Regions from separate parts of the Micrococcus sp. 116 genome, predicted to be linked through region 2. Evidence: riboswitches for the same ligand, from Rfam matches in the RefSeq annotation. Region 2 holds a riboswitch; the other holds the start of a gene.
The links. Region 2 has a riboswitch for S-adenosylmethionine ahead of CITRIK5_RS08170 (flavin reductase family protein). Riboswitches for the same ligand answer to the same signal wherever they lie in the genome.
Positions count from the first base shown of each region.

Region 1: linked by a shared signal. The riboswitch ahead of CITRIK5_RS01420 (bifunctional o-acetylhomoserine/o-acetylserine sulfhydrylase) and the one ahead of CITRIK5_RS08170 (flavin reductase family protein) in region 2 are both predicted to bind S-adenosylmethionine.

Region 1 covers NZ_LR732370.1:303,894-314,397, reverse strand. Annotated here, with positions in the region: gene CITRIK5_RS01430 (SGNH/GDSL hydrolase family protein) at 1-729, shown strand, start outside; gene CITRIK5_RS01425 (homoserine O-acetyltransferase) at 805-1,935, opposite strand; gene CITRIK5_RS01420 (bifunctional o-acetylhomoserine/o-acetylserine sulfhydrylase) at 1,932-3,299, opposite strand; SAM riboswitch class IV at 3,430-3,545, opposite strand; gene CITRIK5_RS01415 (VOC family protein) at 3,723-4,358, shown strand; gene CITRIK5_RS01410 (CPBP family intramembrane glutamic endopeptidase) at 4,377-5,210, opposite strand; gene CITRIK5_RS01405 (phosphotransferase) at 5,391-6,467, shown strand; gene gatB (Asp-tRNA(Asn)/Glu-tRNA(Gln) amidotransferase subunit GatB) at 6,483-7,988, opposite strand; gene gatA (Asp-tRNA(Asn)/Glu-tRNA(Gln) amidotransferase subunit GatA) at 7,985-9,601, opposite strand; gene gatC (Asp-tRNA(Asn)/Glu-tRNA(Gln) amidotransferase subunit GatC) at 9,610-9,906, opposite strand; gene CITRIK5_RS01385 (GNAT family N-acetyltransferase) at 10,111-10,504, opposite strand, start outside.
Region 2 covers NZ_LR732370.1:1,752,411-1,762,914, reverse strand. Annotated here, with positions in the region: gene CITRIK5_RS08195 (bifunctional proline dehydrogenase/L-glutamate gamma-semialdehyde dehydrogenase) at 1-3,305, shown strand, start outside; gene CITRIK5_RS08190 (thioesterase family protein) at 3,325-3,906, shown strand; gene CITRIK5_RS08185 (FMN-binding glutamate synthase family protein) at 3,938-5,932, shown strand; gene CITRIK5_RS08180 (MFS transporter) at 6,049-7,269, shown strand; gene CITRIK5_RS08175 (cold-shock protein) at 7,480-7,683, opposite strand; gene CITRIK5_RS08170 (flavin reductase family protein) at 7,922-8,446, opposite strand; SAM riboswitch class IV at 8,520-8,639, opposite strand; gene CITRIK5_RS12205 (hypothetical protein) at 8,833-9,447, shown strand; gene CITRIK5_RS08160 (RNA-binding S4 domain-containing protein) at 9,495-9,863, opposite strand; gene hisD (histidinol dehydrogenase) at 9,874-10,504, opposite strand, start outside.

The DNA.
Region 1 (10,504 bases), 1.4 Mb from region 2:
GACCGCCTGGCCGAGGAGCTCTCCCGCCTGACGCCGCCCGGCGAGGACCTGGCCTACGCCAACCTGGCGGTCCGCGGGAAGCTGCTGGACCAGATCGCCGAGGACCAGGTGGAGCCGGCGCTCGCCCTGCGGCCGGACCTCATCAGCGTGTGTGCGGGCGGCAACGACATCCTGCGCGGCGCGGACCCGGACGAGATCGCGGTCCGGCTGGACGCCGTCGTCGAGCGTCTGGCCTCCGACGGCGCCACCGTGCTGCTGTTCAACGCGACCGACGTGAAGGGCACGCCCGTCATCGGCCGCATCCGCGGCACCGTGGCGATCTACAACGAGAACGTGCGCACCATCGCCCTGCGGCACGACGCGCTGGTGCCGGACATGTGGTCACTCAAGGACCTCGCCCGGCGGGAGATGTGGGCCGAGGACCGCCTGCACTTCTCCGCGCTCGGCCACCACACGATCGCCGCGATGGTGCTGGACACCCTCGGCGTGGAGCACGGCCTCGAGCACCTGCGCCTGGCCCCGCCGGCGCCGCGCGCGTGGCGCGCGGCCCGCGCGTCGGACGCCGCATGGGTGCGCACGCACCTGGCGCCGTGGGTGGTCCGCCGCCTCCGCGGCGTCTCCTCGGGCGACGGCGTCACGGCCAAGCGCCCCGTCCCCGAGCCGCTCTTCGGCGCGCCGATGCCGCAGGGCTCGGACCACACCGAGCCGCTGGACATCGTCGAGCCCTGAGCCCGGCCGGCGGGGACCGGTGGCCGTTTCTCGAACGACAGTGCCGCGACACGCCGCCGTTTCCCGAACGAAAGTTCAGAGGGCGAGGGTGCGCTTCAGCGTGTCGGCCACCTGGCCGTATTCGGTGAGGAAGCCGTCGTGGCCGATGGGCGAGGCGATCGTGTGCACCGGCGGCCGCGCGGGCAGCGCCGCCGCGAGCGCCTCGGACTCGGCCGGCAGGTAGAGCCGGTCCGAGTCGACGGCGGCCACGAACGCCCGGCCCCGGTAGTCCGCGAGCGCCGCCGCCACGCCGCCGCGCCCGCGCCCGACGTCGTGGCCCATGAGGGCCTCGGTGACCACGAGGTAGGAGTTCGCGTCGAACCGGTCGGTGAGCTTGGCCGCCTGGTGGTCCAGGTAGGACTCCACGGCGTAGCGCCCGCGCCCGCCCGGCACCCCGACGACGGCGCCGAACGGGTCCTCGACGCCCTGCGGTTCCCGGCCGAACCGCTGGCCGAGCTCGCCCGCCGTGCGGTAGGTGGTGTGGGCGATGCGCCGGGCGATGCCCAGGCCGGCCACGGGGCCGGGGCCGGGGTAGTAGTCGCCGCCCTGGAAGTCCGGGTCGAGGCGGATGGCCGCGGTCTGCGCCTGGCCCCACGCGATCTGGTCGGCGGAGGAGGCCGCGGTGGCGGCCAGCACGCCCACCCCGGCGACGCGCGCGGGGTGGGTCGCGGCCCACTCGAGGGCGCGGGCCCCGCCCATCGATCCGCCGATCACGGCACGCCAGGCGCCGATCCCGAGGTGGTCGGCCAGGCGCCGCTCGGCCTCGACCGCGTCCCGCAGCGTGAGGAACGGGAACCGGGAGCCCCAGGGCCGCCCGTCGGGGGCCGGCGTCGAGGGCCCGGTGGAGCCGTGGCAGCCGCCGATCATGGCGGGGGCGACCACGAACCACCGGTCCGTGTCCACGGCGCGGCCCGGGCCGACGAGGGCGTCCCACCAGCCCGGCGTCGGGTCCTCCTCGTGCGCGGCCACGTGCGCGTCGCCGGTGAGGGCGTGCAGCACGAGCACGGCGTTGGAGCCGTCGGCGGCGAGGGTGCCCCAGGTCTCGTAGGTCAGCTCGACGTCGGGCAGCAGCCCGCCGGTCTCGGTGCGCAGCTCGCCGACCCGCAGACGGTGGCGGCCGCCGCGGGGCAGCGCGGTGCGCGACGGACGCGTGGCAACGGCGGTCATGCCCGCTCCCCCGCGTCGTCGTCGCCGCGGCGAGCGGCGGCCGCGAAGCCGCGCTCGAGGTCGGCGAGGATGTCCTCGATGTCCTCCACGCCGAGCGAGAGCCGCACCAGGCCGGGGGTGACGCCGGCGGCGCGCTGCTCGTCGTCGGTGAGCTGGGAGTGGGTGGTCGAGGCCGGGTGCACCACGAGCGAGCGGACGTCGCCGATGTTGGCCACGTGGTGGTGCAGGGTGAGCCCGTCCACGAACGCGGCCCCGGCCTCGCGGCCGCCCGCGATCTCGAAGGAGACGAACGCGCCCGCGCCCTTCGGCAGGTAGCGCTGGGCGCGCTCGTGCCACGGGCTGGACTCCAGGCCGGCGTAGACCACGTGCTCGACGTCGTCGCGACCCTCCAGCCAGCCCGCCACCGCGGCCGCGTTGGCCACCTGCCGCTCCATGCGCAGGGACAGGGTCTCCAGGCCGAGGTTCACCAGGAAGGCGTTGAACGGGGAGATGGCCGAGCCGTAGTCGCGCAGCAGCTGCACGCGCGCCTTCAGGATGAAGGCCAGGTTGGCGCCGAGCGGCGAGCCCACCCCGAGGTCCCGCGCGTAGACGAGGCCGTGGTAGGACTCGTCCGGCTCGTTGAAGCCGGGGAAGCGCTCGGCGTGCTGCGCGTAGTCGAACGTGCCGGCGTCGACGATCACGCCCGCGATGGCCGCGGCGTGCCCGCCGAGGTACTTCGTGGCGGAGTGGGTGACGACGTCGGCGCCGTGCTCGATCGGCCGCAGCAGGTACGGGGTGGCCAGCGTGTTGTCCACGATCAGCGGCACGCCGGCCTCGTGGGCGGCGTCGGCGACGGCGCGCACGTCCAGGACGTCGCCGCGCGGGTTGCCGAGGGTCTCGCCGAAGAACGCCTTGGTGTTCGGCCGGACGGCGGCGCGCCAGGACTCGAGGTCGTCCGGGTCGGCCACGAACGTCGTCTCGACGCCGACCTTGGCGAGGGTGTGCTTGAACAGGTTCTGCGTGCCGCCGTAGAGGCTGGCCGAGGCGACCACGTGGTCGCCGGCGCCGGCGAGGTTGAGGATCGCGAACGTCGTCGCCGCCTGACCGGAGGCCAGCAGCAGCGCGCCCACACCGCCCTCGAGCGCGGCGATCTTCTCCTCCACCGGGCCCTGCGTCGGGTTGCCGATGCGGGTGTAGAGCGGGTCGAGGTCCTTGAGCGCGAACCGGTCCGCGGCCACCTGGGCGGACGGGAAGTCGTACGAGGTGGTCTGGAAGATCGGCAGGGCGGTCGCACCGAAGGCGTGCTGGCCGACGGCGACGCCCGCGTGGACCTGCGCGGTGGAGAAGCCCCAGGCGTCGGGGGTCGGGGTGGGCTGGTCGGTCATGGCGGACCCTCCTGAAGGGTTCAGGGGCCGGACCCGGCCGCCCCGCCCGCCGGCCGACGTGCCGATCCGGGGACCGGCGTCGTCGAGGTGCCGGAGATGACCCGGCGCCGTCGAGAGGGGCCGTGGGATCGGCCCGCGCTTGCCGGCGTCCGTTGTGGGGCCGGCCTGGTCGTCACCCGGGGCACCCCACCGCGGAAGGAGGGTTGCCGGTCAGCATGCCGGGGCCTGTTGCTGACTCTCGTGACCGTGCCTCCGAGTGTAGCCCGCCGCCCCGCCACGATTTCGTCACGCGTGTCACCCGCGGATACGCTCTCCGCACGGGGCGCCCGACCCGTCAAGGGCTCGACGCCCCGCGACTCGCACCAGGTCAACCCCCGGGGCAGCCCGGGAACGGAGAGGAACAGCGCAGTGCACACCTGTCGCATGGACCACGTGTCCTACGCCGCCGGCCCCGAGGGCCTGGACGCCACGGTCGCCCGCATCGCCGAGACGCTGGGCATCGAGCGGATCAAGGGCGGTGTCCACCCCCGCTTCGGCACGCAGAACGCCCTGTTCCCCATGGCGGGCAGGCAGTATCTGGAGGTCGTCGAGGCCCTGGACCACCCGGCCTCCCTCAGCGCGCCGTTCGGCCAGCTCGTGCGCGCCCGCACCGAGCAGGGCGGCGGCTGGATGAGCTGGGCGGTGGCCACCACGGACATCGGCCGGTTCGAGCGCCGCCTCGGCCGTGAGGCCGTCCCCGGCAACCGTCGCTTCCCGGACGGCCGGGAGCTGTCCTGGCGGCAGATCGGCGTCAAGGGAACCCTCGCGGACCCGCAGCTGCCGTTCATCCTGCGCTGGGCCGACGGTCAGGAGGACATGCACCCCTCGCAGGCGGCCGAGCCGCAGGCCACCATCGAGCGCCTGAACATCGCCGGCTCCCCCGAGCGCCTCGCCGAGTGGCTCGGCGACGACGAGGACGGCCAGGTCCAGGACGTGAACATCGAGTACGTCGCGCCCTCCGGCACCCCGGGCATCGTCTCGGTCACCTTCCGCACCCCGAAGGGCGAGGTCACGCTCTGAGCGCGGGGGCGGGGCCGCTCAGCCGAGCAGCCCCGCCCGCGCCAGCAGCGGGTAGCCGACGAACCCGACGGCGTCCAGCAGCGTGTGCGCGATGACCAGCGGCATCACCCGGCGCACCCGCAGGAACACGAGCGCGAACACCACGCCCATCAGGGCGTTGCCCACGCCCGGCCCGATCCCCTGGTACAGGTGGTACGCCCCGCGCAGCAGCGCGAGGGCGAGCACGACGACCGCCACGCGGGTCGGCAGGTACAGCCCTTCGGCGCTCACCCACGACGACGGCACGGCCGGCGCCGGATCGTGCGCCAGGCCCGCGGCGCGCAGCCGCTGCAGATACCCGAGCCGGTCGACGAGCCAGGCGCCCACGATGACCTCCTCCAGCAGTCCGTGCCGCAGCGCGGAGAGCAGCAGGACCGGTACCTGGTACCAGCTCTCCCCGAGCGCCGAGCCGACGATCGCCGTCGTGATCCCCAGGGCCCGGCCGGCGGCGTAGACGCCGAGCGTGCCCAGCCCGATGGCCGCGAACAGGCCCAGGCCCCAGGCCAGGTCGCGGCCGGGGCGACGCAGGTCGAGGCCGAGCACCCGGAACGGGTTCCGGCCGCGCAGGTGCATCAGGTGCAGCACGAGGGCCACCGGCACGAGCGCGAACCCGATGCCGAGCAGCTGATAGGTCAGGTCGAAGGCCCAGCGGTCGGCCAGGGCCGGGTTGAGGACGGTGGTCTGCTCGCCGAGCGGGGCCTGGGTGGCCTTGTCGATGAGCTGGACGATCGCATAGACCGCCGACTTCCCCAGGGAGAGGCCGAGGACGATCGCGATCTCCCACCGCACCGTGCGCGCGGACGGGGCGGGCACGGTGCGGTGGGGTGCGGGACGTGCGCGGGGTGGCGGGCATGCCCTCCAGTATCGGCCCGCCCCTCTCCCCCCGGGCGCTTTCGAACGTGAGGTGGGGCCTTTCTCCCGTTCGAAAGTCCCCATTCCCCCGATGTCACGTTCGAAAGTCCGGGAGGGCGGAGGGAGCGTTAGCGTGGTCGTGTGGTCTCCCCGCCTGCCCCCAGCGAGCTCGAGCTGGTCCACCGCGCCCTGCAGCACCTCCGCCCCGGCCTCGACCCCGCCCTCGCCCGGCGGCTCCGCACAGCCGACTGGGCCGCGGCGTCCGTGGAGGAGGGCGGGCAGTTCCACCGCGTGCTCGTGCTCGAGGACGTCGGCGTCCTCCGGATGACGCGGGCCCACGAGGTGGGGGCCGCCCCGGCCGCGCGGTGGGCGCCCGAGCGGGACCCCGCGGCGCACCTGCCCCGGCGCCTGGCCCTCCTCGACGGGCTCGCCGCGGCCCTGGCCGAGCGCCGCGTGCCGTGGACCGTGCCGATCGCCCTCTCGGACCCCGTCCCCGCGGGCCCGGGCGCCGCGGTGCTGCAGCGCTTCCTCCCGGGCGGACCACACCCGCCGCACGAGGGCGATCCGGCCGTGCTGCGCGGCGTCCTCGACGACCTCGCCGCCGTGGACGTCACCGACCCGCGGATCGCCCCGCACCTCGGCCGCCCGTTCGCCTTCCGCGGCCCGTGGACGCCGGAGCGCGCCCGGCACGTCGCGGCGCTGCCGGGGGCGGTCGCCGCGCGCCTGGGCGCGTGGGAGGGGCACGACGTCGACGCGCGGCTGGGCGCCGAGGCGTGGCCGGACGCGGTCGCCGCCGTCACGGACGCCGTGACGGCGTGGACCGCCGCGCCGCCCGTGCCGCCGTCGCTCGTGCACGGCGACCTGGCCGGGCACAACATGCGCTGGCGCGCCGTGCCCGAGGACGAGGACCCGCGGGCCCCGCTGCGCTGGGCGCTGGCCGGGGTGCTGGACTGGGACTTCGCGTGCGCGTGGGACCCCGCCCTCAACGTCGCCTACCTGGCGCTGTGGCACGGCGAGGAGAAGGTGCCCGACCTGGCCCGGGACGCGGCCGAGGCGCGGCGGGCCCGCGTGTGGCTCGGGGCGATGGCCATGGAGACGCTCGACGACGCGGCGGCCCGGGACGCGATCGTCGGCGGGCTGGCCGCGGGGTCCTGGCGGCGTCTGCTGCGCAAGACCCTGCCCCGCGTGGCGCGGGCCCTCACCGCCCTGGACGGCTGAGGGCCCGCACGGACGTCAGGACACGCCCAGGCGCTCCAGCACGATCTCGCGGACGCGGCCGGCGTCGGCCTGCCCGCGGGTGGCCTTCATGACCGGGCCGATCAGGGCGCCGACGGCGGCCATCTTGCCGCCCTTGATCTTCTCGGCCACGTCCGGGTTGGCGGCGATCGCGGCGTCGACGGCCTCGGTGAGCGCGCCGTCGTCGGACACCACGGCCAGGCCCTTCGCCGCGACGACCTCCTTCGGGGCGCCCTCGCCGTCGGCCACCAGACCGAGCACCTGCTTGGCGATCTTGTCGTTGATCGTCTTCGCGGCGATCAGCTCCTCGACCTCCACCACGTGCGCCGGGGTGATCCCCAGCTCCGCGACGGCGACCTCGCGGACGTTCGCCAGGCGGGCGATCTCGCCCATCCACCACTTGCGGGCGGCCGCCGCGGAGGCGCCGGCCTCCACGGTCGCGACGATCTCGTCCAGGACGCCGGCGTTGACGACGTCGCGGAACTCCTCGTCCGAGAAGCCCCACTCTGCCTTGAGCCGCTTGTTCCGCACGGCCGGCAGCTCGGGCATGGCCGCGCGCACGCGCTCGACCCACGCGGCGTCCACGTGCACGGGCACGAGGTCCGGCTCGGGGAAGTACCGGTAGTCGTCCGCGTCCGACTTCGGGCGGCCCGAGGTGGTGCTGCGGGTGTCCTCGTGCCAGTGGCGGGTCTCCTGCGTCACGGTGCCGCCCGCGGCGAGCACCGCGGCCTGGCGCTGGATCTCGTGGGTGACCGCGTGCTGCACGGCGCGCGTGGAGTTCACGTTCTTCGTCTCGGTGCGGGTGCCGAACTCGGTGGCGCCCTTGGGCATCAGCGAGACGTTCGCGTCGCAGCGGACGTTGCCGCGCTCCATCCGCGCGTCGGAGATGTCGATGGCCTGCACGATGTCCCGGATCGCGGTGACGTAGGCGCGGGCCAGCTCGGGGGCCCGCGCACCGGCGCCGACGATCGGCTTGGTGACGATCTCGATGAGCGGCACGCCCGCACGGTTGTAGTCGACGAGGGACGCGGAGGCGCCCTGGATCCGCCCGGAGCCGCCCACGTGGGTGAGCTTGCCGGCGTCGTCCTCGAGGTGCGCGCGCTCGATCTCCACGCGGAAGACCTCACCGTCCTCCAACTCGACGTCCAGGTGGCCGTCGAAGACGATCGGCTCGTCGTACTGGGAGGTCTGGAAGTTCTTCGGCGTGTCCGGGTAGAAGTAGTTCTTCCGCGCGAACCGGCAGGTCTCGGCGACCTGCGCGTCCAGGGCCACGCCCAGGCGGATCGCGTACTCCACGACCTTGCGGTTGAGCACCGGCAGGGTGCCCGGCAGGCCGAGGTCGAGCGGGGTCACGTTCGTGTTCGGCTCGTCGCCGAACGCGTTGGGCGCCGAGGAGAAGATCTTCGTGGCGGTGTTCAGCTCCACGTGCACCTCGAAGCCCAGCACGGGGTCGAAGCGCTCCATCGCCTCCGCGAAGTCCATGGTCTGCTCTGCGTGGCTCATGCCCGGCCTCCTGCCGTGGTCGCGGTGGTGGCGCGCTGCGCGCCCTTCTCCAGCTCGGGGGCCTCGGCCCACACCGGCCCGCCCCGGCGCTGGGCCACGAGGCGTTCGAGCGCGGCGCCGGCCTCGTACAGGCGCGCGTCCTCGCGCGCCGGTGCCATCAGCTGCAGGCCGTAGGGCAGCCCGTCGACGACGCCACCCGGCACGGACATGCCCGGGATGCCGGCGAGGTTGGCCGGGATGGTTGCGAGGTCGTTGACGTACATGGTCATCGGGTCGTCCGTCTTCGCGCCCAGCTCGAACGCCGGGGTCGGCGCGGTGGGCGTGAGGATGACGTCCACCTGCTCGAAGGCGCGGGCGAAGTCCTCCTGCACGAGCGTGCGGACCTTCTGCGCGGAGCCGTAGTAGGCGTCGTAGTAGCCGGCGGACAGCGCATAGGTGCCCAGGATGATGCGCCGCTTGACCTCGGCGCCGAACCCGGCGGCGCGGGTGGCGCCCATGACCTGCTCGATCGTGCCGCCGCCGTCGGGCACCACGCGGTGGCCGTAGCGGACGCCGTCGAAGCGGGCCAGGTTGGAGGAGGCCTCCGAGGGCATGATCAGGTAGTACGCCCCGAGGGCGGCGTCGAAGCTGGGGCAGGAGACCTCCACGATCTCCGCGCCGGCCTCACGCAGGGCCGCGACGTGCTCGTCGAAGCCGGCCCGGATGCCCGGGTGGAACGCGTCCGCCGGCAGGTCCGTCACGACGCCGACGCGCAGCCCCGCCAGGTCGCGGCCGCGGGCCGCGCCGGTCAGGTCCGCCGGCGCCTCGGCCAGGGACGTGGAGTCCTGCGGGTCGTGGCCGGCGATGACCTGCTGCAGCGCCGCGGCGTCGGCCACGGTGCGGGCGGCGGGGCCGATCTGGTCCAGCGAGGAGGCCATGGCGATGAGGCCGTAGCGGGAGACCGCGCCGTAGGTGGGCTTCACGCCGACCGTGCCGGTGAACGCGGCGGGCTCACGCACGGAGCCGCCGGTGTCCGAGCCGAGGGCGAAGGGGGCCAGGAAGGCGGCCACGGCGGCCGCCGACCCGCCGCCCGAGCCGCCGGGCACGCGGTCCCCGTCCCACGGGTTGCGGGTGATGCCGAACGCGGAGTGCTCGGTGGAGCCGCCCATCGCGAACTCGTCGAGGTTGGTCTTGCCGAGGATCGGCAGGCGGGCCTCGCGGAGGCGGGCCACCACCGTGGCGTCGTACGGGCTGAGCCAGCCCTCGAGCATGCGGGAGGCGGCCGTGGTCGGCTGCCCGCGGGTGACGATGTTGTCCTTCACGGCCACGGGCACGCCGGCCAGCGGGTGCAGGGCGTCGGCCTCGGGGCCGCCGGCGGCGCGGATCGCGTCCACCTCGGCGGCGACGGCGAGGGCCTCGTCCGTGTTCACGTGGAGGTAGGCGCGCACGCCGCGGTCGCCGTCGGCGTCGGCGCGCACGTCGCCGTCGTGGGCCGCGATGCGGTCCAGGTGGGCCTGGACGAGCTCCACGGACGTGGTGGTGCCGGCGCGCAGGCGCTCGGCCATCTGCAGCGCGGTGAGCCGGACGAGCTCGTCGGCGCCGAGGGTCGCGTTCACGTCGAACGTCTCGGTCATGGGGGTGATCACTCTCCGTCCAGGATGGCGGGGACCTTGAACTGGCCGTCCTCGGAGTCCGGCGCCTGGTCGAGGGCCTCCTCCTGCGTGAGCATGCCGGCGGGCACATCCTCGCGGAACACGTTCTCCAACGCGATGGGGTGGGACGTCGGCGTCACGTCGTCGCCCGCGGCGGCCTGGACCGCGGAGACGTGCTCCAGGATCTTCTCCAGGTCGCCGGACATCGTGTCCAGCTCCTCGTCGGTCATCCGGATGTGGGCCAGGCGAGCCAGATGCTCCACCTGATCCCGGGTGATCTCAGGCATGGATCTCCTCGTGTGACGGGTCGGGGCGGGGTGGACGACGCCGGCGCGGCGGCGGCCACATCGGGGTCGAGTCTAGTGCCGGGGCCTGGACGGCCGCCGCCACCGCTTCGAGGCGGGAGATCCACCCCACCGCGGCGCTCCGGGCCCGCATGACAGGGATTTCCCGCCCCGAATGGGGTCCCGGTGCCGATGTCCCGCCCGGGGTCAGTCCAGCGCGAGCCGGTAGACGAGGAACGGGCCGGTCTCGTCGGCCGGGTCGAGGTCCGGCACCACGTCCGCGAGGAACCAGTCCCGCTCCGGGACGCGCACGAAGCCGGCGCGCTCGTACATCCGGTGGGCGCCGGTCATGGAGGGCATGGTGGTCAGCACGACGGCGTCCACGCCCTTCTCGGCGCGGGCCCGCGCCACGATCTCGGCCAGCAGGGCGCCGCCCACCCCGCGGCGGTGGAACCGCGGGTGCACGGCGAGCATGCGGAACTCGTACTCCCCGTCGCCGGAGGTCTCGGCCAGGGGCGAGCCGGGCGGGGTGAGCACCACTGACCCGGCCACCTCGCCGTCGACCTCGGCCACGAGCACCTCCGCGCGGCCGGCCCGGTCG
Region 2 (10,504 bases):
GCGGCCGCGCCGCCCCGCTCGTGCCGCGCATCGCCGTCCCCACGGCCCGTCGCGTGCTGCGGCGCATGGTCTCCCACCTGATCGTCGACGCGCGGGACCGGCAGCTCGGCAAGGCCATCGCGGCCCTGCGCGACGAGCACACCCGGCTGAACATCAACCTGCTGGGCGAGGCGATCCTCGGTCAGGGCGAGGCGGACCGCCGACTCGAGGGCATCGCCGCGCTGATCCGCCGCGACGACGTCGACTACGTGTCCGTCAAGGTCTCCGCCGCCACCGCCCCGCACGCGCCCTACGCGTTCGACGAGGCCGTCGCGGACATCACCGAGCGGCTCACCCCGCTGTTCGAGCTCGCCCGGGACCGGGACACCTTCATCAACCTGGACATGGAGGAGTACCGCGACCTCGACCTCACGCTCCACGTGTTCACCGCCCTGCTCGAGCAGCCGGGCCTGCGCGACTACGAGGCCGGCATCGTGCTGCAGGCCTACCTGCCGGACGCGCTCGCGGCCATGGTGCGCCTGCAGGAGTGGGCCGCGCGCCGCGTCGCCGCCGGCGGCGCCCCGGTCAAGGTGCGCGTGGTCAAGGGCGCCAACCTGCCCATGGAGCGGATGCAGGCCTCCCTGACGGGCTGGCCGCTGGCCACGGTGGGCTCGAAGCAGGAGGCGGACACCAACTACAAGCGCGTGCTCAACTACGCGCTCAGCCCGGAGCATCTGGCCCGCGTGCGCATCGGCGTGGCCGGGCACAACCTCTTCGACGTGGCCCTGGCCCACCGGCTGATCGAGCGCCGCGGCCTCGACCCGGCCGCGGTGGAGTTCGAGATGCTCCTCGGCATGGCCACCGGCCAGGCCGCCGCCGTCCGGGCGGACGTCGGCGCCCTGCTGCTCTACACGCCCGTGGTGCGGCCCGAGGAGTTCGACGTGGCGATCTCCTACCTCGTGCGCCGCCTCGAGGAGGGCGCCTCCCCGGAGAACTTCATGTCCGCCGTGTTCGACCTGGACGCGGACGCGGACCTGTTCGCCCGCGAGGAGGAGCGCTTCCGCGCCTCGCTGCGCCACCTGGACGCGGCCGTGCCCCGTCCGAACCGCCTCCAGGACCGGTCCCGCGGGGAGGACGGGCCGACCCCCGCCCCCGTGGACGGCTTCGCCAACACCCCGGACACGGACCCCGCGCTGCCCGGCAACCGGGAGTGGGCCCGCCGGATCCTCGCGGCCGTCCCGGGCTCGGACCTCGGGACGGACACCGTCCGCGCCCACCGCGCCACCACGGCCGACGACGCCCGCGCCGCCATCGCCGCCACCGCCGACCCCGGCGCCCGCTGGGGCTCGCTCACCGGCCACGAGCGCGCCGACGCGCTGGACGCCGTCGGACGGGCCCTGCACGCCGGCCGGGCCCGCCTGCTGGAGGTGGCCGCCGCCGAGACCGGCAAGACCCTGGACCAGGGCGACCCCGAGGTCTCCGAGGCCGTGGACTTCGCGCACTACTACGCGCGCCTGGCCCGCGGCCTGGACGCGGTGGAGGGCGCCCGCGCCGTGCCCGTCCGCCTGACCCTGGTGATCCCGCCGTGGAACTTCCCCGTGGCCATCCCGGTCGGGGGCGTCCTCGCCGCGCTCGGCGCCGGCTCGCCCGTGGTGTTCAAGCCGGCCCCGCAGTCCGAGCGGACGGGCGCGGTCGCGTGGGAGCTGATCGTGGCCGGGCTGCGGGACTCGGGCCTGTTCGACGACGGCGGCCCGCTCGCCGGGCACGACCCCGCGGACCTCGTGCGCCTGGTGACGCTGGCGGACGAGGACGAGGCGGAGGTCGGCGCGGCGCTCGTGACCGACCCGGCCGTCGAGCGGCTCATCCTCACCGGCAGCTGGGACACCGCACGGCTGTTCAAGGGGATGCGCCCCGACCTGCACCTGCTCGCCGAGACCTCCGGCAAGAACGCCGTGATCGTGACCCCGTCCGCGGATCTGGACCTGGCCACGAAGGACGTGGTCCAGTCCGCGTTCGGTCACGCCGGCCAGAAGTGCTCGGCGTCCTCCCTCGTGGTGCTCGTCGGCTCCGTGGGCACCTCCGAGCGCTTCCACCGGCAGCTGCTGGACGCGGCCTCGTCCCTGCACGTGGCGCACCCCGTGGACCCGCGCGCCGAGATGGGCCCCGTGATCGAGGCCCCCGGCGAGAAGCTGCGTCGCGGGCTCACCGAGCTCGGCCCGGGAGAGCGGTGGGCCCTGCGTCCGCGGCAGCTGGACCAGACGGGTCGCCTGTGGAGCCCGGGCATCCGCTCCGGCGTCCGCCCCGGCGCCGACGCCCACCTCACCGAGTACTTCGGCCCCGTGCTGGCCGTGATGACGGCCGAGACGCTCGAGGAGGCGATCGGGATCGTGAACGCCGTGGACTACGGCCTCACCTCCGGGCTGCACTCGCTGGACCGGGAGGAGATCGACGTGTGGCTGCGCGGCGTGCGCGCCGGCAACCTCTACGTGAACCGCGGCATCACCGGGGCCATCGTGCGCCGCCAGCCCTTCGGCGGCTGGAAGCGTTCCGTCGTCGGCCCCACCACGAAGGCCGGCGGGCCGCACTACCTGCATGGCCTCGTGGACTGGGAGGACGCGCCCACGTGGGCCGGGGGAGAGGGACGGCCCGGGGCCGAGGCCGACGGTGCGGGCGCATCCTGGCTCGAGACCGCCCGCGCCCTCGACACCCACGCGTGGACCACCGTGTTCGGGGTGGCCACGGACGTCTCCGCGCTCGAGGCCGAGCGGAACGTGCTGCGTCACGTCCCCACCCCGGTCCTCGTGCGCCGGCACTCGGGGCCCGCCGACCACCTGCTGCGCATCGTCTCCGCCGGCCTGCGCGCCGGGGCGCCCATGACCGTGAGCCTGCGCCCGACCCCCACCGCGGAGGGGCCCGACGCGGACGGGCTCTCGGCCGAGGCCGTGCGCGGCCGGGTGGAGGAGCTGGTCCGGTCCGTCCGCACGGAGGGTGCCGGCACGTCCGCGCCGGTGGACGTCGTCGTCGAGGACGACGCCGCGTTCCACGACCGCGCCCGGCGGCTGGCCCTCATCCCGCCCGCAGCGGAGGGCGGCGGCGACGCACGGATCCGGCTCGTCGCCGACTGGGCCGGCGACCGGGAGGCGGCCGAGGCGGCGCGGCGCGCGCTCCACGCGGCGCTCGGCGACACCCCCGACGTGGCGGTCTACGCTGGCCCCGTGGTGAGCGCCGGCGAGGTGGAGCTGCTGCCGTTCCTGCACGAACAGGCCGTGTCCGTGACCGCCCACCGGTTCGGCACGCCGGACCATCTGACCGAGGGGGTCCTGTGACCCCGAGGAGGAACCTCTGATGCATCTGATCCCCCGCACGATCTGGGTCGTCGCCCGCGCCCGCCGCCGCCCGCGCGCCGGACTCTGGGAGCCGACGACGTTGCCGATGCGCGCCCTGCCCACGGACGTGGACATGGCCCTGCACGTCAACAACGGCCAGTACTTCGGGCTGTTCGACCTCGGCCGCTTCGACGCGATGGTCCGCACCGGCCTGTGGGACGAGATCCGCCGTCGCGGCTGGACGCCCGTGGTGCAGGCCGAGCAGATCGCGTTCCGCCGCTCGGTGACCCTGGGGCAGCGGTTCGACGTGGAGACGCGGATGATCGGCCTGGATGAGCGCGCGGTGTGGTTCGAGCAGCGCGTGGTGGTCGACGGCGACGTCGCGGTGCGCGCGTACATCTGCACGCGCCTGCGCAAGAAGGACGGCCGCCCCGTAGAGAACGACGAGGTCCGGGCGATCGCGGCGGCGGCCGGCCACGACCTCGCGGGGGAGCCGACGCTGCCGGAGTGGCTGCACGAGTGGCGGCGCAGCGTGGCCCTGCCGTCGGCCCGGACGCCCCTGCCCCACACGTGGGACTTCGACACAGTGCAGCGAGGATGAACGTTCGAGTGATATAGGGCACGATGGTCGGGTGAACAACAGACTCCTGATCGTCGCGACCCTCTCGCTGGCCGCGCTCGTCGTCGTGCTGGTGGCCGCCATCGGCGGCGGCGCGTGGTGGGTGCTGGCGGTCCTCCTGGTGGCGCTGCTCGTGCTCGCCGTGTGGGACATGACCCAGAAGCGGCACGCGATCCTCCGCAACTACCCCGTGCTCGGCCACATGCGGTACCTGCTGGAGTCGATCCGCCCCGAGATCCAGCAGTACTTCATCGAGCGCAACTTCGACGGCAAGCCGTTCGACCGGGACACCCGCTCGATCGTCTACGCCCGTGCGAAGGGACTGGACAGCCACAAGGCGTTCGGCACCGAGCGGGACACCTCGGAGATCGGCTACGAGTTCCTGTTGCACTCCACCGCCCCGGTCAACCCGCCGGAGGAGCCCCCCACGGTGCGGATCGGCGGCCCGGACTGCCGCCGGCCCGTGGACATCTCGCTGATGAACATCTCGTCCATGTCCTTCGGCTCCCTCTCCGCCAACGCCGTGATCGCCATGAACAAGGGCGCCGGCCTGGGCGGGTTCATCCACGAGACCGGCGAGGGCGGCCTCACCAAGTACCACCGCGGCAACGGCGCGGACCTGTTCTGGGAGATCGGCTCCGGCTACTTCGGCTGCCGCAACGAGGACGGCACCTTCAGCCCGGAGAAGTTCGCCGAGAAGGCGCTGCTGCCCGAGGTCAAGGGCATCACCATCAAGATCTCCCAGGGCGCGAAGCCCGGCCTGGGCGGCATGCTGCCCAAGGAGAAGATCTCCCCCGAGATCGCCGAGGCCCGCGAGATCCCGATGGACAAGGACTGCCTGTCCCCGGCGTCCCACTCCGCGTTCCGCACCCCGCGCGAGATGGTCAGGTTCGTCGAGCAGCTCCGTGAGCTCTCGGACGGCAAGCCGATCGGCATCAAGTTCTGCGTGGGCTCCCGCGTGGACGTGCTGGCCATGACCAAGGCCATCTGGGAGGAGCGGATCGCCCCCGACTTCATCATCGTGGACGGCTCCGAGGGCGGCACCGGCGCCGCCCCGCTCGAGTACTCGGACCGCGTGGGCACCCCGCTGACCGAGGGCCTCATGCTCGTGCACAACGCGCTCGTGGGCACCGGCCTGCGCCACATGATCAAGCTCGGCGCGGCCGGCAAGGTCGCCACCGGTTCGGACATCGTCAGGCGTCTGATCCAGGGCGCGGACTTCACCATGTCCGCCCGCGCGATGATGATGGCCACCGGGTGCATCCAGGCGCAGAAGTGCCACACGAACGAGTGCCCCGTGGGGGTGGCCACGCAGGACCCGCGTCTGATGCGCGCCCTCGACGTGGAGGACAAGGGCAACCGCGTCTTCAACTACCACCGCCTGACCGTGCGCGAGGCCGTGCAGATCATGGCGTCCATGGGTCTGACGCATCCGTCCCAGCTGAACACCCGCATGCTGCGCCGACGCGTGGACCACCTGAGCACCCGCTCGTACGCGTCCATCTACCACTGGCTGCGCACGGACGAGCTGCTCAACGACCCGCCCGCCGGCTGGGCCATGGACTGGGAGGAGGCGGACGCGGACCACTTCGGCGAGCACGCCCGCGTGGACTACCTCACCGAGCGCGACCCCGAGTGGCGCTCCGAGCTGCTGATCCCGGGCCGCGAGGCGGGCGGCGCCCCCGTGCAGGGCTCCCCCATCTCCGGGACGGGCTCCACGCTGGTCGACGCCCGGCAGACCGAGTCCGTGCCGCTGACGACGTCGCCGATGCCGCGCGTCAGCTCGTTGGGTGAGGGTGAGTCGCTGTCCCCGCACGGCGGCCGTCGTCGGGCCCCGCAGGATCCGGCACCCGCCGCCACCGCCGGCGAGACGCCCACCGACGAGAACGAGGGCCTGCCGGCGGAGGCCGGCGAGCGGCCCGAGCGCCAGGACGGCGAGGAGGTCACCCAGCGGGGGACCACCGGCCGCGTCGAGGGCGAGCACCGCGGCGAGGGCCGCGTCGGCTGACCCACCCCCGCAGTCACCCCCGCTTTCGAGGCGGGAAATCCACCTCACACGACGCCCCCGGGCGCCCATGAGATAGATTTCCCGCCTCGTCGCGTGAGGGGTCGTAGCCTGGGGCCGTGACCCTGCCCGCCCCCGCCGCTCGCCGCCCCTCCGCGGCCCTGCTGTGGGTGCTGCTGGCGGCGATGGGCGCCGGGCCCCTGTTCAACTACGGCGTCTCCGCCTCCTCCACGGTCGTGATGGAGCGGCTCGACGTCACCTCGGGCCAGCTCGGCACCGTGATGACGGTCGTGTTCGCGGCGGCCGCCGTCACCTCGCTCGGCCTCGGCCGGGCCGCCGACCGCCTGTCCGCCCGCGCACAGCTGAGCATCATCTTCGGCGGCACCGCCGCGGCGCTCGTGCTCGGCGCCGTCGCCCCGTCCCTGCCCGTGCTGTACGCGGCGGCCGCCGTGGCGGGCGTCACGCAGGCCATCTCCAACCCCACCACGAACCGGATCATCCGGACCGTGGTGCCGCCGGAGAGGCGCATCGGGTGGGTCGGGGTGAAGCAGTCCGGCGTGCAGGCGGCCCAGCTGGTCGGCGGCCTGTTCTTCCCGGCCGCGTCCCTCGCCCTCGGCTGGACGGGCGCCGCGCTGGGGGCCGCGGTGCTCATCGGGGCGCTCTGGGTGCTCGCCCTGGTCGCCGCCCCGCCGCTGCCCGGGGCGCCGCCGCCGGCCACCGGCCCCGTCGGCGGGCGACGACGGCGGGACACCTCGCCCCTGCCGGCCACGGTCTGGTTCTTCGCGGCGATCGCGTTCCTCACCGGCCTGGGCATGCAGGCCACGAACACCTACCTGCCGCTTTTCGCGGTCGAGACGCTGGGAATGACGCTCGTGGCCGGCGGCGCCGCGGCGGCCGTGTCCGGGGTGGTGGGGGTGCTCTCCCGGATCGGGTGGAGCCGGCGGATGAGCTCCGGAGACCGGCCCACCACCCTGCTGGCCGTGATCTGCCTGGGTGCGGTGGCCGGCGTCGCGGTGTTCCTCGCCGCGGACCTGCTGGACCTGCCGGCCCTGCTGTGGGTGGGCGCCGCGGTGCACGGCCTGACGGTGCTGGGCGCCAACGTGGTGATCAACGCGGGCCTGTTGAGCGAGGTGCCGGCCGAGCGGCTGGGCCGTGCGACCGGGGCGAACTCGATGGGCATGTACGCCGGCTTCGCCCTGGGCCCGCTGCTGATGGGCCTGCTGCGCGACGTCACGGGCGACTACCGGGCCGGCTTCGCGGTCGTCGCGGCCGGGTATCTGCTGGCCCTGGGCGTGGTGCTGCTGCTGCGTCGCCACGTGGGCCGGCGGGGCGTGGCCTGACGCGCAGGGCCAGGACGAGGCCCACCCCGGAGGACCGCGCCTCAGCGACATCACCGCAGTGCAGCCCTGCGGTGATGTCGCAGCGCCGCGGTCGAACGGGCGTACGGCGGAGTGCGGCGCAGTGCGCGGCGGGGCGTGGACGCCTGACACACGACGACGCCCCCGGTCCGTGCGGACCGGGGGCGTCGGAAGCCGTGCGTCAGGCGAAGATCAGAGCTTCGTCACGTTGGCGGCCTGGAGGCCCTTGGGGCCGTCCTGGGTCTCGAACTCGACGCGGTCGTTCTCCTGGAGCTCCTTGAAGCCCCCGCCCTGGATGGCGGAGAAGTGCACGAACACGTCCGCGGAGTTGTCCTCGGGGGCGATGAAGCCGTAGCCCTTCTCAGCGTTGAACCACTTGACAGTACCGACAGCCATGATGGTGTCCTTTCGATGTGCCCCCGCGGTGCGGTGGCGGTGTTGGACCGCGGCCCGGATGTGGGACGCGGGTGAAGCGGCGAGACTGAACCGCTTGCCCAACACTCATCGACGCCGGCGATGCCGGGCTGACGAGCAGTGAAGATGGCGGGATACAGCTTGATCAACTTCAGGCTCCATCATTGCACGGATCTCGCCGACCGGGAACCAGGGGCCCGATTGTTCACCTGGAGTTCGCTCAGAGCGCGCGCAGGCCGTGGAAGAGATTGCGGTGCAGGGCGGCCGGGGGAGCGGCGTCCGTGTGATCCGCCAAGGCCGTCACCTCCAGCAGCACCACCGTGTGGTCGCCCGCCGGGACCTCGGCGTGCACCCGCGTCTCGAGCCAGAGCGAGGAGCCCCCGATCAGCAGGGCGTCGTGCGGGCTGCGGTGCACGTCGAGACCGGCGAAGCGGTCGCCCTCGCGGGAGGCCAGCTGGCGGCACAGCGGCGTCTGGTCCGCCGCGAGCAGGGAGACGCCGATCGCCCCGGCCCGGCGCAGGCGCGGCCAGGTGCGGGAGCTGTTCTGCGCGGAGAAGGACACGAGGGCCGGCTCCCAGGAGATGCCCACGCCGAAGGAGGAGGAGACCATCACCTCGGGGACGCCGTCGGCGAGGCCTGCCAGCGCGACGACCCCGGTGGGGAAGGCCGAGAGGCCGGAACGGAGGTTGCCGAGGGACAGGTCGGTGTCCCACGCGGCGGTGTGGGGTTCGTGGGTCAGGGTCATGGCGCGCGTCCTCTTCCGATGACTGACGCGGCTCCGCAGACGGCGGGAACGCGGATCGCCCGGATCCGCGGAGGCGCGGTACTTGCCCGCCGGGGTGTCCGAGGGGCCGAATCATCACCTGGAGCACCCCACTACTGCGTGAGAGGGTTGCCGTCCCGCCGGCCAGGGCCGTGAATGACGGGAACTCGTGATTCTGGGGCCAGCCTACGGAGGGGTCCGTGGGGTGGTCAAAGCGCGGCAGTCGCGCGGCGTCATCCGAGCTGCCCGATGTGATGCTTGACACACCGCGCATCGCCGGCCAGGATCAAGCCACTCGAGAGGGGGGAGCTCGAGACCGCGGCCTCCGGCCCCGCAGTCGGTTCTCCGAGAGGGACCGGATCATGCGGATGGACATCGAGAAGAAGCTCGCGGCATTGTCGACCGCCGTGGTCGTCGCGGCTCTCCTCGGTACCGCCATTTCGGGATGCTCCGCTTCCCAGGGCAGCGTCTCCTCCACCGCGAATGCTTCCACCGCTGCGGCGTCCTCCGTCACCCCGACGTCAGCGGCCCCCTCGGCAACCGGGTCGGCCTCCGCCACCGGTTCGTCCGCGTCGTCGCCCGCCGGTGAAGAAGCACTCCCCGCCGCGCTGTTCGAGGAGGACGGGATGACGTTGGTCGAGTACACGCGCCGGCATCCGGATGCGGACCATCTCGACCCGGAGAAGGAGTCCGTCCTGGAGGAGGCGGTCGGGACGGGCACACAGCAGATCACCGTGGACGCTCAACAGGGTGCGGTCCTTCGGGTCATCGTGTTGTGTCCTTCGGATGCCACCGGTGAGACGGAGATCCTGACCTCACGGGGTGGCGGGGGAACGAAGACCTGGATGGCCGGATCGGAGGCGCTGTGCGGCGGCTGGTCGGCGGCGACTCCCCCCGTGGATGAGGCGGGGCCGATGACGTTCACCGTCACGGTGGACAATGACAAGCCGTTCCGGATGGTGCTGACCGCACCCTCCGCATGAGGCCGCCATCACGACGGCGGATGACGGCGCGGGGAGGACTGAGACGCTCAGCGTCGGTCGCGGCCGCGCAGCGCGTCCAGCTGCCGGCGGTCCCGCTTGGTGGGCCGGCCCGCGCCCCGCTCGCGGTACGGCACCGCGAGCAGCTCACGCGGCACGGGCGGCGGGGAGTGGTCCACGTACTGCTGCCGGGCCACGGGGGCGCCCACCCGCTTGGCGATCAGCCCCGTGACCTCGAGGATCCGCTCGCCTCCGTCCTGGCGCACCCGCACCCGGTTCCCGACGACGACGGGCGTCGCCGCCTTCACGGGCTCGCCGTCGATGCGCACGTGGCCTGCGCGCACGGCCGCCGTGGCCGCGGACCGGGTCTTGTACAGCCGCACGGCCCACAGCCACGCGTCGATGCGGACGCCGCTCACGCCCGCCCCCTCACGCGAAGCGGGCGCGGATCGCGGCGCCGTGCGCGGGCAGGCGCTCGTCCTCGGCCAGCACGCCGATCCCGTCCGCGACCTCCTCGAGCCCGGTCTCCGTGTAGCGGATGCGCTGCTGCAGGCGCAGGAACGTCACGGTGTTCAGACCGGAGGAGTGCCGGGCCGTCCCCGAGGTGGGGAGCACATGGTTGGACCCGGCCGAGTAGTCGCCCAGCGGCACGGGGGCGTACGGGCCCACGAACACGGCGCCAGCGTTGCGGATGCGCCCCACGAGGGCCTCGGGGTCGCGCGTCTGGATCTCGAGGTGCTCGGTGGCGTAGCGGTCGGAGACCTCCACGGCCTGGTCCATGTCCCGCACCAGCAGCACGCCGGACTGGGGGCCGGTGAGGGCCTCGCGGATCTGATCCTCGTGGAACGCCCCGGGCACCTGCGCCTCGATCGCCGCCAGCACGTCCCGGAGCAGGTCCTCGGAGTCCGTGATGAGCACGGAGGCGGCTAGCGGGTCGTGCTCGGACTGGCTGATCAGGTCCGCGGCCACCCAGTCGGCGCGGGCGGTGCCGTCCGCGATCACGGCGATCTCGCTCGGCCCGGCCTCGGCGTCCACGCCGATCACGCCCTGCAGGGCGCGC